Regions from separate parts of the Trichocoleus sp. DQ-A2 genome, predicted to be linked through region 1. Evidence: predicted binding sites of a transcription regulator. Region 1 holds the regulator's gene; the other holds the start of a gene.

The links. The regulator HrcA, encoded in region 1, represses chaperone genes, less so after heat shock. The targets are predictions, from matches to a motif close to ANTTAGCACTCNNNANTNNNGAGTGCTAANT.
Region 2: groL (chaperonin GroEL) is a predicted target of HrcA. The motif match lies at 4,062-4,092, and genes of this name have one in related genera.

What each region holds. Positions count from the first base shown of each region.
Region 1 is NZ_JAMPKD010000005.1:232,546-241,843, forward strand. Features, by position in the region: gene NC997_RS06620 (hypothetical protein) at 1-67, shown strand, start outside; gene NC997_RS06625 (hypothetical protein) at 242-406, shown strand; gene NC997_RS06630 (general stress protein) at 469-1,887, shown strand; gene bioF (8-amino-7-oxononanoate synthase) at 1,966-3,132, opposite strand; gene NC997_RS06640 (DUF2834 domain-containing protein) at 3,414-4,097, opposite strand; gene NC997_RS06645 (hypothetical protein) at 4,274-4,957, opposite strand; gene NC997_RS06650 (DUF2834 domain-containing protein) at 4,972-5,658, opposite strand; gene hrcA (heat-inducible transcriptional repressor HrcA) at 5,771-6,883, opposite strand; gene NC997_RS06660 (hypothetical protein) at 7,008-7,199, opposite strand; gene NC997_RS06665 (rhodanese-like domain-containing protein) at 7,397-7,756, opposite strand; gene NC997_RS06670 (DUF3352 domain-containing protein) at 7,887-9,298, shown strand, end outside.
Region 2 is NZ_JAMPKD010000023.1:8,325-17,622, reverse strand. Features, by position in the region: gene psb29 (photosystem II biogenesis protein Psp29) at 1-659, shown strand, start outside; gene trxA (thioredoxin) at 1,111-1,428, opposite strand; gene fabG (3-oxoacyl-[acyl-carrier-protein] reductase) at 1,570-2,334, shown strand; gene NC997_RS20690 (protealysin inhibitor emfourin) at 2,469-2,768, shown strand; gene NC997_RS20685 (M4 family metallopeptidase) at 2,799-3,872, opposite strand; gene groL (chaperonin GroEL) at 4,125-5,819, shown strand; gene NC997_RS20675 (hypothetical protein) at 6,143-7,303, shown strand; gene corA (magnesium/cobalt transporter CorA) at 7,355-8,524, shown strand; gene NC997_RS20665 (hypothetical protein) at 8,707-9,298, shown strand, end outside.

The DNA of each region.
Region 1 (9,298 bases):
AAATTTCTCAGGGTCATCGGGGCACAATCTCCCCATTCATGCTCTAGGAGTCGGTTCTCCCCGATAAATGTCCGTTAATCTCTTGGCAACTCCTCTCCTTATAAAAGTAAGTTCATAAAAGATAAGTTCTTTCCCCTTCCCCGAAACAGAAGCAGCTTCGGGGTTAAGTTTACTGTATAAGACAAAGTATAAGTGTCTTTCCACTCATGCTAAGGGGCAAGGAATAAAGGCATACAAAAAAATGAGCAAAAACCAAAAAGAGTTTTTCATCAAAAAAACTGATGCAAAAAATGCATTAGGAGCTGATAGAAGAATATCTTTTACCCATCTGTTGATAGAGAAAATTTTACATCTCCAGGCTGATGAAAAGTGTAGAAAAAAACAGAAAGATAAGCAAAGTGCATAAATAAAAAATTGATTCTGTATTTGTGCTGACGGAAGTTATTGAATACTTCTAGGAGGAAAAAAATGACCCTCGACCAAAACAAGCGAGCTGTCGGCGTATTTTCTACACCTGAACAGGCGGAATATGCGCTCAACGAGCTTAGGGACTCTGGTTTTGCCATGAACACAGTTTCTGTGGTGGCACGGGATAGCACTCGGCAAGATGAGGTAGCTGGTGTTGAAGTCAACCCTTACGGAGGTGGCAATGAAGCCGGTGGGGGTGCAGCGGCGGGTGCCTTAGCAGGCGGTGCGGTCGGCGGTTTAGTTGGCGTCCTAGGAGCCTTAAGTGCGTTGGCAGTTCCGGGATTTGGTCCGGTTATCGCAGGAGGTGCGATCGCTTCTATTCTGGGAGATGCTTTAATCGGGGGTGCGGTTGGCGCTGCGACAGGTGGCATTGTCGGCACACTGATGGGTTTAGGAATTCCTGAAGAACAAGCCAAAGTTTACAACCACCGAGTCTCCCAAGGAGATTATTTAGTAATTGTTGAGGGTACGCAAGACGAAATTAATCGTGCTGAATCGATTTTGAACCGGCAAGGTATTCAGCATTGGGGTGTCTACGATGTGACGGGGGTTTCGGCGGTTCCTGACAATTATGGCGCTTCTTCCTCAACCCCCTTCGATCCGATCAGCAGCACGTATCCTTCCCCGTTAGGACTCGATCCCCTGGCGACGGGTTATTCCTCTTCGTTAGGAATGAATCCGCTGGGTGCCGCCTCTCCCGTCACCTATGTTCCTACAGAAGATAATGTCAATGACAGCGATTTCAGCCGACACAAGCGAGCCGTTGGTGCCTTTGTCAGCCGTCGGGATACGGAAGATGCGCTTCACGAGCTGAGTAATTCTGGCTTTCCGATGAGTAAAGTTTCCGTCGTTGCCAGAGATGCAGACCCCCAGGATCAAATCGCTGGCGTTGAAATGAGCGATCGCGTTGATGACAATAACGTTGATGAAAGCGCAACCACAGGGGCGATCGCAGGGGGTGCTTTAGGCGGTCTGACTGGCTTATTACTCGGTTTGGGTGTATTGGCGATTCCCGGAGTTGGCCCGATTTTGTTGGCTGGTGCTACCGCAACTGCGATCGCAACCACCCTGGCGGGGAGTGGAATCGGCGCAGCCGCAGGTGGCTTGATTGGCGCACTGCTGGGTTTAGGAATTCCTGAAGATCGAGCGCAAGTTTATAACAATCTTGTGGCTCGCGGTGATTATCTGGTTATGGTAGATGGCACCGAAGACGATATCGAACGTGCCGAATCAGTTCTGAGCAATCGCGGCATTCAAGAGTGGGCTATCTACGATGTACCGCCTTCTACAACTTCGAGAAGCGATTCCACTAACCGCATCGTCGAACCTCAGGAGAATCTGACGGCTGTGAATGAGATTAAGTCTCAGGATAACGTGACCCAAGTAAGCGATCGCGTCACGATTGTTGACAATCGGTAGTAACTTTCCCACAATTTCGCGCAAAGGCGCAAAGGCGTTAAGAAAAACTTTGCGTCTTTGCGTCTTGGCACGAAATAATCAAAAGCACTTCTCAATTAAAGTCTCTACCAATCGTTGAAGATGGTCAGTTTCATGCGTTGCCATTACCGAGATCCGAATTCGACTCGTAGGCACCGTGGGAGGACGAATCGCTGGGGCGAAAATGCCGGATGTTTTTAGTTGATGTCCCATTTTTAGCGCTGCTTCTGCACTGTCCAGGGGAAAGCAGAGAATAGGAGATTCAGAAGGCAGCAATTGTAAGGTTAATTGCTGGGCAATCTGCTGTTTGAGAAAATTGACATTATTCCACAAACTAGCGCGGCGTTCCGGTTCTTTTCGGATGATGCGAAGAGCTTCCAATGCCGCAGCGGTATCAGCGGGTGAAAGAGCCGTGGTATAAATCCAACTAGGTGCCCGATTCCGCAAAAAGTCAATCACAGCCGAGTTGCCTGCGACATATCCACCCAAACTGCCTAAAGCTTTGCTGAGGGTGCCGATTTGAATCAACGGGACATTGCTACAGCGAAAATGTTCTACACACCCAGCACCCGTTGCTCCGAGTACCCCTGTGGCATGAGCTTCATCAACGAGCAGCATACAGCTAAATTCCTCCGCCAGCTCTAACAGTCCCGGTAAGGGGCACAAATCGCCATCCATACTGAAGACGCTATCTGTGAGAATCAGGCATCGACGGTATTTTTCCCGGTGTAAATTCAGTTGGGTTTTTAACTCCTCAACATTGCAGTGAGGGTATTCAATAACCATTGCACCGCTAAGAATCGCCCCATTTTTCAGACTGGAGTGATTGTACCCATCAGACACAATCAGATCGCGTTTTCCGACTAAAGCAGCGATCGCACCTAAGTTTGCCAGATATCCAGAACTAAAAACTAAGGCATCTTCAGTTTGTTTGAGGGATGCGATCGCTTTTTCCAATTCCCGATGCAGTTCCCGATGTCCGCTGAGTAACCGAGAACCCGTGCTACCCGTGCCAAATGTCTGAGTAGCCGCTACTGCGGCTTGGATGAGGCGTTCATCCCCCGCGAGTCCCAAGTAATCATTACTGGCAAAATTGATGACTTCACGCCCCTCCAGCAACACCGTCGCACCCGGACGACTAGCGATCGCTTGCACCGACCGATACCAATCTGCGCGGTGAATGGTGGCGAGGGATTGCTCTACCCAAGCGTAAGGATTCGTTGGCATTTCGATCGGTTATCGCACCTTTAACTTGCCTGTATAGCAGTTCTCACTTTGTTGCAACACACTCCTAACCTCACCCCCAATCCCCTCTCTCCACTTTTCGGTGAGGGGACAGTATTGAACCTCTTCCTGCTTGAGGGGAGGGGCAGGGGTGGGGTTAAACGGTACTGCATCCAAACGAGAATTGCTATAAAAGAAAATACCGGAAAAGTGGCAATTATGCTTCTCTCCTCCTAGACAAGCTACAGCGCGTCTCTACATTTTCTCCTGGAACAACTCGCAAGCTAAGCTGTCAAATTAGACGCTTGAACGCTGACGTCAGCACTTGATTCTGGCAAAGGTGGACGCAGGCAAAGATAAGTAAGTGGTCCAAATAAAGGTACTAGCGCCACCGCCCAGAAAATTCGAGCCTCCTTTATGCCCCGACGAGCCATATCATCGTCAAACAGTGACGTTAATGGAAACACCAGGCACATGAGACAAAAATCCAAACTGATGAGGTGAACGAATTCCCTGGTTTTAAACTGTTGAATATAATCTCCCCAATCTCCAGCAAATATTGCGTAGGCAAGTAAGCCAATCGTTGTTAACAGTAGGAAAATTCCTGTCCAACGGGAATCTAGAATTTTTAGTAATTTATCCTTCGGTCCAGAAAATTCTTGATTTGATTTTCGGAAAATTAAATAGGGGATAAAGCAAATCACACCCGTTCCATTTGCCCCAATGAAATAAGGCCATGAGCGAAACGGTTGCGTTGTGCCATCAGCAAACATTAGACAAGCATAAATCATAGGCCAAACGCCCATGAGCCAGAAGATAGCCACAAGAATTGCATTCACATCTGCCAACTGGAATGTTAACAACTTCCAAACCAGCGAAAACGTCTCTGGTTGAGCAAGTGGAGCTAACCATACGGTATAGACAAGAAATGTAATCCATATCAAGAACAAGGCAATTTTTCTGCCCATAATCTTGACCCATAACTTTATACATCAATTATTTAACTTTAAAAGCCCGATAACAGCACTTACCTCCGTCTTAAGTCACACCAACTTGCATTCAAAAGAAAGCCACAGGCTCTCCTTTCTTTCCTCCGCGTCCTCCGCGACTTCTGCGGTTCTCTCTCCTAAAATAGAGATACGGTTCAGACTCGTATAGTGCTAGCAACAGATTCTGGTACTGAACCAGCACCAGCTTCTGGTAAAGGTGGACGAATACAGAGATAGGCAATGGGTCCCAGCAGAGGAACCAGCGATACTGCCCAAAAAACTGGGGGAATATTGAACCCTCGACGCGCCATATCATCGCCAAGAACGGTCGGAAACAACAGACAGAACAGGCAAAAAGCCAAACTCATGCCATTGACAAAGCGATCGCTTTGGAATTGCTGAATAAACCCTCCCCAATCACCCGCCAGTAAGGCAAATGCTAGCAATAAAAGCGTGCTGAAATTGAGGATAATACCTGTCCAGCGAGAATCAAAAACTTTGAGCAAGGTATCCTTTTGCCCGGAAAACTCTTGATTCGGTTCCCTCAAGGCTAAATAAGGTATTAAGCTAATCACTCCCGTTCCCGCTGAACCCAAAGCAAAAGGCCAGAAACGAATCTTTTGCATCCTCCCATCGACGAACAAAAGACAGCTATAGATGAGTATCCAGATGCCAATCAGGGAAAATATAGAAAGGATAATTGGGTTGACCTGGGTCCACTGACCCGTCAATATATTTTTAATGAGCCTCAGTGTGTCTGGCGTAATTGGCGGTGCCAGCAGCAAAACATAGGAGATAAATCCAGCCCATAATAACCAAAGTGCTGTTTTTCTAGCCATATTTCCATCAAATTTTAATTTCTAGATTGTGCGGGTTGCCGTTCCGTGGAGAAAGCTTCGGCATTAGTTTCTGGTAAGGGAGGACGCAGGCAAAGATAAGCTAAAGCGCCAAACAAAGGAATCAGCACTACTATCCAAAAAAGTGTAGAATTCTTGATTCCCCGACGCGCCATATCATCTCCCAGAAGTGCGGGAAATATTAACCACAGCAGGCAGAAATCCAAACTCATGACATGAACGAAGCGATTTGTCTGGAACTGCTGAATATAATCTGCCCAATTCCCGCCCAATAAGCCATATACAACCAAACTCCCAGCGCCGAATGTTAGCAAAAAACCAAGCCACCGGGAATCGAGTATTTTCAGAAATAAATTCTTTTCTCCGTGAAATTCCTGGTTGGGTTCTCGCAGTGCTAAATAAGGCAACAAAGCAAATGCTCCGACTCCAAAAGAGAACGCCGAAAAAGGCCAAGCTGCTACCTTTTGCTGTTTGCCATCAATGAGCATCAGACAGGCGTAAATCATCGGTACGATGCCCAGAAGATTGAATAGCGTGACGACTAGGGGGTTAATCCCTGTCCATTGACCTGTGGAGAGATTTTTGATGAGTTCAAATGTGCCTGGTTGTTCAGGAGGTGCTAACAGAAAGGCATAGGTAATAAATGCTGCCCAAAGCAACCAAAAGCCAATTTTTCTAGCCATATCAGTGAAGAATGAAAAGCAAAAATTAGAGCTAATCGCAATTAGCCATGTTTATCGTTCGTAGTTCGTGGTGGGCTACCCAATCGCTAATCGCGATTAGCGATTTTCTAAATTAAGCAGGTTGCGTAAGAGCATCCGAGAGATAATCGGCGGCGGCTTCAACGAGTGCGATCGCATTTTCGTACACCATCCGCGTTGGCCCCAAAACACCTACACTTCCCACGGGTACTGAACCCTGCTGATAAGTTGCAGAAATCAGCGTACAGGTACGCATCGGTTCTAAAGGATTTTCCGAACCAATCCGCACTGTCACTCGCGAACCAGAGGTGACATCTGAAATAGCCGTGACATCTGGTCTAGGCCATTCAAAGATTAAAGGCCACAACTGGTCTTGTTCCTCTTCCAATAGGTGTATAAGCGTCTGCACTTGCTGTAATTCGGAAAATTCTGGCTGACGCAATACTTCAGCGACGCCACGAACCATAATTTGAGTTGTGGCAGGTTGGGAAGTGCGACGGATCAAGTCGGAGAGGAGATTTCGCAAAGAATCAACATATCGTTGAAATTCTCGGTCTAGTTCGCTCCAGTCTAAAGTTGCCAGTTCACTGAGCGATCGCCCCCGCAAGTGGCTATTCAGAAAATTCGATAAAATTTGCAACTCCCGATCTACAATTTCTGCGTCCGGTTGCTCATCCTCCGATTCTGAGAGCGGTAACTCCATTAAGACGCTAGTCGTCTCATAAGAATCCGTCACCACAATCAGCATCACCCTTCCCGGATCGAGCTGCACCAGTTGCAAATGCCGCAAACGATTAGTTCGAGTCTGCGGCATCGTGATCAGGGTAATATAACCGCTGAGCGTTGCCAGAATTTGCGCTGCACCCCGCAACACAGTCTCGAAACTCTGATGTTCCAAGTTCAAACGGTTTGTGAATAACTGCTCTACCTGACGCCCCAAGGCTTCAGAAGGCTTAATTAATTGATCGACATAAATTCGATAGCCAGAGTCAGAGGGAACCCGTCCAGCCGAGGTATGGGGTTGATAGAGCAACCCCGCTTTCTCTAAGACGCCCATTGCATTGCGAATCGTCGCTGGACTGACGCACAGATTATACTCGTCTACCAAAGCTTTTGAGCCGACTGGCTCAGCCGTCGCAATATAGTGACGGACAGTTGCCCAGAGAATACGTTGTTGACGGTCAGTCAGACTTACTTGCCTAGCCATTTAAACGAAAGCCGAATTGGATAGGGTTTTAAAAACAATTGGAAATTCCTGGACTTCTGATGATGAATTTCTCAGTAAGTCCGGCGCTCTTGTCAAGCAAGCAGCCGATTAAATATAGGATAGGTTAAAACAGAATAGCAGATGCTGCCTTCTGCCTGCCGGTTCGCCACACCCAGCCAGTAGAAGCATAACAGCCGCCGAACTTCAACCTTAGACATACCATGACGATCGATCGCAGAGTTAGGACATTATCGCTACCCGTAACTCTAGAGTCCACAGTCTCTATCAGGATTGTCTGTAGTCTACTCGACTGCATCGAAGTTTGTCAGCCAAAACCTCTAAATACTTATTTCGCTAGTAAAAATTAAAACAATATCGTGAACCGTATTTAATTAAAAAATCTAACCCCAGCCTTTTTCCTTAGTAGGGAAGAAAGAGAATTTCTGCCCTCTTGTTGCAGGAGCGGGGTTGGGGAAGAGGTTCCAGCTTCAAGATAGTTTTGTACTGGGATCATTAGTATTGGGAAATTGTCGGATCGACTCGGATTGAGTAGGCATCGATGCCACCAGCAATATTTTTGACATTGGTGAAGCCTTGCATTTGTAGCCACTGGCACATCTGCGCCGAACGGATGCCATGATGACAGAGAACCAGCGTCTCGGCGTGCGGATCGAACTGGGTCTGGATTTGGTCAGCCCAGTCGGCAAATTCCGACAAGGGGAGGTTTTCAAAACCCTCAATGCTGGCGATCGCAACTTCCTGTGGTTCTCGCACATCCACCAATTGCAGACTCTCAGGGGAATCGGCAAGACGGCTGGCAAGTTCTTCTACGCTAATCTGGGGAATATCTTGGCGAAAAGATTGAGCAGACATGAGGTTGTGCAACGCTGGAGATTAACTAAGATTTTAATAGTTGGCAGTCCGATGAGCTGAAATAATAGGTTCTGGCATCGGGATTAGTGTTCTTAGCTGAATCGCGCTCACCCAAGGTCTACATTTCACCATGAAGCGACGCTCGTTTTTCTACGTTCTGGCAGCTGGCGTTTTAGTGCTGCTGTTAATTGGTGCCGGTGGCTTTTACTGGCTGAGGGCAAACAGTCCTCTCGCCCTTCTAGGGGGTGGGGAGGTGACGAACCCATCTGCCACCATATTTGTGCCGAAAAAGGCACCCGTAATGGTGTCATTGCTTGTGAATCCAGATCGGTTGGAAGGGTTGCGGCAGGCTGTAGCGCGTCCCGCGAACCGCAAGCGCTCGCGTGCAGAACTCAACCAATTTAAACAAAGCTTACTCGCGAACACGGATCTGGACTATCGCCGAGATATCCAACCCTGGCTGGGGGATGAAATCACGCTGGCTCTCACCAGCTTAGATATCGATCGCACCCGTGACAATGGAGAGCAGCGCGGGCTGCTACTGGCTGTCACCACCAAAAATCCGCAACGCAGCCGCGAGTTTGTGGATTTGTTCTGGCAGAAGCAAGCAAATGTTGAGACAGATTTAGTCTTTGAGACTTATAAAGGTGTCAAGCTGATTTATAAGAATCAAGAGTCGGTCGTCAAAACTCAAGACGCAGTCAATAAAGGCTTTTACAACCGCGATAGATCGGCATTGCCAAAAGACGCGATAAACCGCGCCTCAGCTCAAAACTCGGTTGCTACCGCAGTTGTTGGCGATCGCTTTGTGTTGTTTGCCAATAATCCTAGGGTGCTGAAAGAAGCCATTAATAATGTGCAAGCGCCCAATCTCAGCCTCAGCGATTCAACTTCTTATCAGCGGGCAATCGAAAGCATCTCTCAGCCGAAAATTGGTCTGACTTATGTGAATCTACCCGCGCTGGCGAAGTTGCTGGGGAACAATTCACAGATGGAAATTGACCCAACCTATGAGAGTTTAGCCATCGCCATCTCTCCAAAAACTCAAGGATTGCTGGCAGAAACCGCTTTATTAGCGGCTACCGGACAGGAAATCCCCCCGACAACTCCCAGCCTATCTCAACCAGTCGGAGCGTTGCAGTATCTACCAGAGAAAATAGCGATCGCAGCTTCTGGTAGTAACTTAGAGCAACTGTGGACTCAACTCACTTCTGGATTAGATAGCGATGATAGCCTTGTCCAACTGATCGATCAACCCATCGCGAATCTCCAAGCTCGTTGGGGCATTGATTTAAAGCAAGATATCTTTAGTTGGGTGCAAGGCGAGTACGCTTTAGGAATGCTACCTCGTGCCGACCGCAAAGATTCAGATTGGATTTTTGTCGCCGAGAAATCAGCAACGACAAAAGCAGAGGCGGCAATCGATCGTCTAGACGCTGTTGCCAAACAGCAAGGGTTGAGCGTTAGCTCATTTACCCTGGAGAATCAACCGATCTCTGCCTGGACACAACTCACAACCACTGCCGATAAGAATCAGGGTGA
Region 2 (9,298 bases), on a different contig from region 1:
GGCGGGTGGTAGAAGAGTTGATGGTGGAAATGCACTTGCTTTCGGTCAATGTGGACTTTCGCTACGACCCCATTTATGCATTGGGCGTGGTGACATCCTTTAACCGCTTCATGCAAGGCTATCGACCAGAACGAGATAAAGAACCGATTTTTGAAGCCCTCTGTCGAGCAGTCGAGAACGAGCCGCAACAGTACAAGCAGGATGCCCAGCGGCTGGAAGAATTAGCCATGCGTCTGGGTGGGAAGGATATCGTTGCCTGGTTAAACCCAACGGCTCCTAGTCACGGCGCTGATGACTTGCACGCTGCTGTGCAGGCGATCGCTAACAATTCTCCGTTTAAGTACAGCCGTTTGTTTGCGATTGGTTTATTTACGCTGCTGGAAGTAGCAGATTCCGATTTGGTAAAAGACGAAAAGCAGCGGATTGAGGCGCTCAAGCAAATCTGTAATGCCTTAAACCTGCCAGAAGATAAATTACTCAAAGACCTAGAGCTGTATCGCAGCAATTTGGAGAAAATGGCTCAAATGCAGCTGGCTATGGAAGATATGCTAAAAGCAGATCGAAAAAAACGCGAGCAACGTGGGGATAAAGGGGTTGTGGTGGCTCCTCCCAATAGTTCTCCAGAATCAAGCGTTGCTCCAGGCACTTCTCAAGATTAGGCAACTTGTGTTGAAGCTGAGAAAGCCTTCCGTATGATAGCGATCGCTCATCCGATTCCCTTTTGATGGGCTAAACATCAGTAAGTGGTAATGGGTCTTTAGTCATTTGCCAATAGTCATTAGCAACAAACTAATGACTATTGGCAACTGATTTAAGGGTTCGCTTTCTTTAGCTTTGTAGATTACCAACTGCTCTCCAGAAATGAATTTCGGTTTGGCATCTCGGCGGTAAAAATGCAGCCTCCCTTCGCAGCACTTCTCCCAGCTTTCCGAGATATGCACCAAGTTGAAAGATTAGCCCGGAAGTCAAGTTCCGGGCTGGTTTGGCAGCTGACTCAGAAGGCGGTAAGATAGGAGCTCCCGTACATATCCGCGTCTGCGATCGTCAGCATCTGTGGATGCTTTCGCCAAAGAGAGCTATTGGTTACACCCAGATACTGCCGATGTAGCCTTAAACCAACGCTTCTAGGCGCTGGATAAGTTGTGGGGCTGTCAGCACACCCTCAATGCGCTCCACTACCTGACTATTTTTAAATAAAACCAACGTTGGCAGGGCGTGAATTTGATATTGACTCGCCAAATTTGGATATTTATCCGTATCAACTTTTACAACCTGTAACCGTTCGTTCATCTGGGCACTCACCTGCTCCAGAATCGGAACCATCATCTGACAGGGACCGCACCAAGTCGCGTAAAAATCCACCAACACTGGCTTTTCAGACCCAGACAGTAACTCTTGGAAATTGTTGAACTGCTTTTTAGTTGCCATGCGATCAAAGTGTTTTCTGCTCTTTCACGACAATCGTAATCTTTTGGAGTATTGATTCGTTCAGTCCGAGGTACGAATCGACCTAAGATCGTTAGCGCGGTTAAATAACCGCGTTCATAACGGATCGAGAGGAATTTATTGATGGAAGCATTGCCAGAGAGCCAGCAAAGATTGCGCGGACAGGTTGCCATCGTTACCGGCGCTTCACGAGGAATTGGTCGAGCGATCGCCTTAGACTTGGCATCTGCGGGAGCCAATGTAGCGATTAACTATGCCAGTTCTAGTGGGGCAGCCGAAGAAGTTGTGAGTGAAATTACCGCAGCAGGCGGTAGCGCGATCGCCCTCCAAGCAGACGTATCCAAAGCCGATCAAGTAGACGCCCTCCTTAACACTGTGATGGAGAAGTGGAAGCGCGTTGATGTATTGGTGAATAATGCTGGAATTACACGCGATACCCTGTTGTTGCGGATGAAGCCGGAAGATTGGCAAGCTGTCATTGACCTTAACCTCACTGGCGTCTTTTTGTGTACGCGAGCCATCAGTAAGGTGATGCTGAAGCAACGCTCCGGGCGTATTATTAATATCTCATCCGTTGCCGGTCAGATGGGCAACCCCGGTCAGGCAAACTACAGCGCTGCCAAAGCGGGAGTGATTGGATTTACGAAAACCGTCGCCAAAGAACTCGCTACTCGCGGCATCACAGTAAATGCTGTTGCCCCTGGATTTATCGCCACTGATATGACAAGCAATCTCAAATCAGAGGAAATCTTAAAATTCATTCCCCTCGGTCGTTACGGTCAGCCAGAGGAGGTTGCTGGGTTAGTGCGATTCCTCGCTGCCGATCCGGCTGCCGCCTATATCACGGGTCAAACGCTCAATGTAGACGGCGGTATGGTGATGGCATAGCGACCATAGCGGCAGAGGACTGTGAGCGTAGTGGTGCTCTCCTCTCGGTCTGAGTAGGAAAGACACAGGCAGACAAAGAGGAACATCCATCTCTGCTTACTATGGAGTTAGTCTTGCTGCCTGCGAGGGAAACTATGCGAATTTCTTTTGAACGGACTGGCGGCTTTGCTGGGATGCGCCTGACAAAAGTCCTTGACACTACCACTCTGCCTGCAAATGAAGCAAATCAGCTGCGCCTCCTGGTTGACGCAGCTGATTTCTTTGATTTGCCTGCCGCGATCGCTTCCAACACTCCCCAACCCGACCGCTTTCAGTACAAGCTAACGGTGGAAGAAAACACTCAGCAACATACTGTTTTAGTGAGTGAATCCGCCGTACCTGGAAACTTAAGACCGCTGCTGGAATGGCTGATGGCAGCCGCACGCAGAAATTAAAAAGGAAGAATTGCTTCTTCCTTTTTTAATTTAAATCACTCCTACTTCTTGCCAACCTTTGCGGACTGCATTCTGCTCCTGAGAGCCTTCGCCGTAGAGTTCTCCAGCGACGGCGATCAGAGTATTCGCAGCCCGTTTAAAATTCGCTCTAGAGCGCAGGCGATCGCGTAAAGCGATATACCAGATTTTTCCAGCCTTTTCCCAGGCGTAGCCGCCAATTTCCACCGCTGCTAAATAAAAGGCACGGTTGGCAATTCCTGAGTTGATATGTACGCCCCCGTTATCTTCCAGCCCTTTGTAGCGGTCTTTATAAGTTGCAGGCTGAGGGTCTTTGCCTAGCACTGGGTCGTCGTATGCTGTCCCCGGTGCCTTCATTGAGCGAATCCCAACGCCCTTAACATTGGCGGTAAACAACCCTTCCCCAATAATCCAGTCAGCTTCTTCGGCTGTCTGATTGAGAACCCGCTGTTTCACCAGGGAACCAAAGACATCGGAAAAAGATTCATTCAGTGCGCCAGATTCGCCGTAATAGATTAGATTGGCTTCATATTGGGTGACGCCGTGGGTTAGCTCGTGCCCAATCACATCAATCGCCTTGGTAAAGCGTTCAAAAATCTCTCCATCCCCATCACCGTAGACCATTTGGTCGCCGTTCCAAAAAGCGTTGTCATACTTCACGCCAAAATGAACCGTCGAGTCCAAACGCAACCCTCGATTGTCGATGGAATTCCGCTCAAATACCTCCTCGTACAAGTCATAAGTCGCACCCGATCCGTCGTAGGCTTCGTTGATCGCGGCATCTTCGCTGGGAGGATCGCCTTCACTCCGCACCAACGTGCCTGGTAGATCGTTGCCATTTTTGGCATCAAAGATGGTACGACGCTTCTCACCCGCTGATGCTGCAAACGAGATATTTCCCACCGTCAAGCGTCGTCCGCGAAACTGTTCTGACATGGTTAAGGTTTGAAAAGCCCATGCCCGCTGCTCAGGGTTGCCATTCTGGAGAACCTCCTTGAGCATATGAGGAGGAACGATACAACAAATGGGATGAAGTCTATCGCAGCAAGGTTGCAGCCCTACCGCTCTTTTTTTTGGTGAACGCATAAATGATTTCCTTTGTCAACTATAGAGCATCAAAAAGTGGATGATAAACGCATTCAATCCAATCCGCTCTAGTTATCGAGAATTCGGCAATTTCGTTACAAAAAGTAACTCAAACGTGCGATTGATTGCTCTAGCTGTTTATTATGTACCTCCCCGATATCAGTCGAGGTGAGGACTCTCATCCTCTCGGATTAGCACTCTGTGCCAGTGAGTGCTAAATTGACTAATGGAAGCGCTCTGAAAACCTAAAACATGGCAAAAATCGTTGCATTTAATGACGAATCGCGGCGGGCACTAGAGCGGGGCGTGAACGTCCTGGCAGACGCCGTTCGCATTACGCTGGGGCCGAAAGGGCGGAATGTCCTTCTAGAGAAGAAGTTTGGCGCACCCCAAATTGTGAACGATGGTATCACCGTTGCCAAGGAAATTGAATTAGAAGACCCCCTGGAAAATACAGGCGCTCGACTGATTCAGGAAGTGGCATCCAAGACGAAAGATATTGCGGGTGATGGCACGACTACGGCGACGGTTCTGGCTCAAGCGATGATTCGTGAGGGCTTGAAGAACGTAGCGGCTGGGGCAAATCCAGTGAGTTTGCGGCGGGGAATCGAAAAAACGATCGCCTTCTTAGTGGAGGAGATTGTAGCGATCGCGAAACCAGTGGAAGGTAGTGCGATCGCGCAAGTGGCAACCGTCTCCGCTGGTAACGATGAAGAAGTCGGCAAAATGATTGCCGAAGCGATGGATAAAGTCACCAAAGACGGCGTGATCACCGTTGAAGAATCCAAATCGATGGCAACGGAACTGGATGTCGTCGAGGGGATGCAGCTGGATCGCGGCTACATTTCTCCCTACTTCATCACCGATTCCGAACGGATGGTGGTGGAATATGAAAACGTCCGGATTTTGATGACGGATAAAAAAATCAACTCTATCCAGGATTTGATTCCCGTCTTGGAAAAAGTTGCCCGTTCCGGTCAAGCTTTGCTGATTATTGCCGAAGACATCGAAGGAGAAGCTTTGGCAACTTTGGTGGTAAATAAAGCGCGGGGCGTACTGAATGTAGCCGCCATCAAAGCGCCTGGATTTGGCGAACGCCGCAAAGCGATGCTGCAAGATATCGCCGTTCTCACTGGCGGTCAGCTAATCTCAGAAGAAGTTGGTTTGAGCCTAGATACCGTCTCCCTGGAGATGCTGGGAACCGCTCAGAAAATCACCATTGATAAAGAAAACACCACCATCGTCGCTGGTGATGCCAAGACGGCAGATGTGCAAAAGCGGATTGCCCAAATTCGCAAGCAGCTAGAAGAAACGGATTCTGACTACGACAAAGAAAAGCTGCAAGAGCGAATTGCTAAGCTTGCCGGTGGTGTCGCCGTCATCAAAGTGGGTGCGGCGACCGAAACCGAACTCAAAGACCGCAAGCTGCGGATTGAAGACGCCCTCAACGCGACCAAAGCTGCTGTGGAAGAAGGTATCGTTCCTGGCGGTGGCGCGACGCTGATTTACCTGAGCAAGAAAGTTGCTGACATTAAAAATAGTCTGGACGCCGAAGAAAAAGTCGGTGCTGACATTGTGGGCAGATCTCTAGAAGCCCCCCTGCGTCAGATGGCAGATAATGCCGGTGTCGAAGGCTCTGTCATTGTCGAGAAGGTGCGCGAGACTGATTTGAATATCGGTTACAACGCGGCTACCGACACATTTGAAGACCTGATCGCCGCTGGGATTATCGACCCTGCGAAAGTTGTACGTTCGGCGTTGCAAAATGCCGGTTCGATTGCCGGGATGGTGTTGACCACTGAAGCCCTGGTTGTCGAGAAGCCTGAGAAGAAAGCGGCTGGTGCCCCGGATATGGGCGGCATGGGCGGCATGGGCGGCATGGGCGGCATGGGCGGCATGGGTGGCATGGGCGGCATGGGTGGCATGGGCGGCATGGGCATGATGTAGTCCATTGTTCGCGTCCCCAGCGCCCACAGGTTGAAACCTGAAGCTAAAAAAACAAAGCCCACCTTTGTGGACTGAAAGAAAAGCAGCTTGTCTCAAACGGCAAGCTGCTTTTTTGTAGCGATCGCTCATTGTAAGAGTGTTACAGTATTGAAAAATTATAGGGTTCAAACCTACTTAACTGGGATAATTCCTCAAACTTCTGTTTAATCAGCATTTTAGGAAAATTTTCAGTAAATACTGTTACTTTAGGTAAATCATCGGGAATCTTATATGAAGGTAGTTCCTTAGATATTTTTCTTTCAGATAGAGGATTAACTTTAACAATGCTAGTCTTTTTTCTTCACGGGGTTGCTACACGGGATGTTAAATATGGAGATAAATTGAAAGGTTTTATTACAGAAGAGTTTACCAAAAGAGGTGAATTACTCCCTCACTTTTATTATAGTTTTTGGGGCGATGTTTTAAATGATGTTGGGAGGATGTGGAACTGGATTCATCAAGATTTACAGGAAGTTAAAAAGGAATCTCCAAATTTAGATATTCAAACCATTTTGAGGTATCAACACTTTAGACAAGGCTTTCTATCTGAATTCGTTGGAGATGCTTTCACCTACCTTAATCAAGAACGGGGCGTAAAAATTAGAGAACTGATTGCAGATCAACTAGAGGACTTTATAAGACGTAACCCTGAAGAAACTGACCTTCATATTGTTGCCCATTCCTTGGGAAGCGTCATCCTATGGGATAGTTTGTTCTCCGATAGATTTGATTCTGATGATGCGGCGTTTCATATTCGTACAATGATTAAAGGACTAGGTGATTCCACCTCCAAAAGACAAGTTTACCTAAGGAGTATTACCACAATGGGTTCTCCTATTTTATTCTCTAACACCATGTTAGGTATTAATCCTAATAAAGTTAAATGTTTTGCTAAGAATTATAAAAACCAAGGTTTGAGATGGATTAATATAATTCATTCCTCTGATATTATTGCCTATCCGCTTCGGACAAGCTTTAACATTAATTCGTCTGATAACATATTTTTACAAGATGAGTATATTTTAGATCATGCTAACCTGGCGGAAAATACTGCCTATACTGTCGGTCAAGTGGATGCAGCCTTAGCTTTAGGAGTTGTTGATGCTCATCACTGGTATATGAATTGTTCTAAAACAGCTAATTTAATTACTGATAATATTTTATCTGGTAAAAATATTATGTATGATGTTATATCTCGCTTAAAAAAAATACCTGAAGTTAAAAATGTTTTAACTCCAGTAAACTATATCTTTGATAAAAAATTACTGCATCTAAATTTTAGAGATGGTAGCGGTAGTATACAAATGTATGTTAATTTTGCCAATATACACCATGTTTATATATTCGATACTAATGAAGATCGCAAATTTGCAGGATATTTTGGGTGGAATTATGCTAATAGTTTTCAGGAGGAAATTGAATTAATTAAAAGAGAATTTTGCTGAATAAAGAATAGATAAAATTCTAAAATAAATACTGAATAGGAGTAAATGCAAATGACACAAAGACGCCCCCAGCCTGCGGAAGTAGTTACACAATACAATGTAGACGAAGACGATGATAATTCTTTGTTTGAAGACTTTTACGATAAACCCGGTAGTCTACCAGGAACAATTTTTATTAATAAAAATTCTCCGCCACCCAAAATTATCTTAATTGACTACAACGAGGCAAACCGCATCTGCATGCCACTTGAGACCCCAGCAGCGTGCGCTAGCTATTTGGATACCGAGTCGGTTTCTTGGGTGGATGTGTTGGGCTTAGGAGATGAAGAAATTTTGCGAGAATTGGGACAGGTTTTTCATTTACATCCATTGGTTTTGGAAGATGTGGTAAATGTACCCCAGCGACCCAAAGTGGATGATCAGGGAGACCATCTGGTGCTTATTAGCCGGATGGTGATGCCTAAAGAAAAAGGCACTGGCTTCTACAGCGAACAAGTGAGTTTAATTTTGGGGAAACACTATTTGCTCACTGTGCAGGAGGAACCACTCCGGGATTGCTTTACACCTGTGCGCGATCGCATTCGTCACAATAAGGGCACTATCCGCAAGCGCGGTGCCGATTATTTAGCCTACGCACTGTTGGATTCAATTATTGATGGATTTTTTCCGGTTTTAGAAGTTTATGGTGAGCGAATTGAAGATTTAGAGGAAGAAGTTATCGCCAATCCTACACGCAAGACTCTAGACAAAATATATCAAGTTAGGCGCGAATTGTTGGCACTCCGTCGCGCTATTTGGCCCCAGCGAGATGCCATAAATTCCTTAATTCGAGATGGGAGTCCTCTTATTTGTGAAGAAGTCCGAATTTATCTAAGAGACTGTTACGATCATGCGGTTCAAGTAATGGACATGGTGGAAACATATCGAGAACTATCCTCTGGGTTAATGGATGTTTATATGTCTTCGGTTGGCAACAGAATGAATGAAGTCATGAAGCTTTTGACTGTGATTTCTAGTATTTTTATTCCCCTCACTTTTGTTGCTGGAATCTACGGCATGAACTTTAATACAGAAAAATCACCATTCAATATGCCGGAACTAAACTGGTATTTAGGCTATCCGCTTTGCTGGGCATTGATGATAGCGATCGCATCTGGTTTAATTTACTTTTTCTGGCGGCGCGGCTGGTTTGATAATTTTTCCACAGTTAAGGATGACTAGTATCATGTCCATAAATTGCTTTTCTTATAAACTGTAATTTTTTGCTAAAAATTAATGGGAGGCAAAAATTTTGGTTTTTAATTACTTAATTTTGAATTGTAATAAGTTTTTTATGTCCAAAAGTGAAACTTCTAATTAAAAACTTTTCCCAACTAAAAATTACCAATTACTAATTACTAATTTTGGATGATCGCAATTTATTCATCTTGACTGTCTACATCATCTGTGTCACTTACGTTTTATACCGAGTTTTTAAATCGGTAGATAGAAATCAAGTGATTGTCCATCTCGATCGAGAATCCTTAAATGGACAACTGGAAACACAAAATCTAAGAGATCGCGTCGATATCCAATTTAAGCTGGAAAAGCGATACCAACTAGATCGACTGCGCGAACTATCAATCCAGATTGACAATAAATCTGCGGAGCATTCAATTGACGTAGATTGGGATCGCAGTTCGCTAACAGATTTTGACGGGCGATCGCGGCGAGTGATTCGCCTGACGCCCAGCATGATTCTGGATCTCTCCCAGCGTCAAGTTTATAGCTTTATTGGATCTGGAAAAATTCTTAAAGAAAAAATAACTGTTGAAGACGTTCTCCAGCGCGACTTGCAAACCGATGTTTTGAAAATCTCAGCGCCCCTTTTTGATCCATCCAAGCTCAAAAAACTCTCTAGTCCTGAGAGTACGCTGCGCTTTTCTCTAACGCTGGTGCTGCATTTATTGAGGTCTACGAGTGAGACGGGCAATTCCGTTACTCACATTTTGTCTT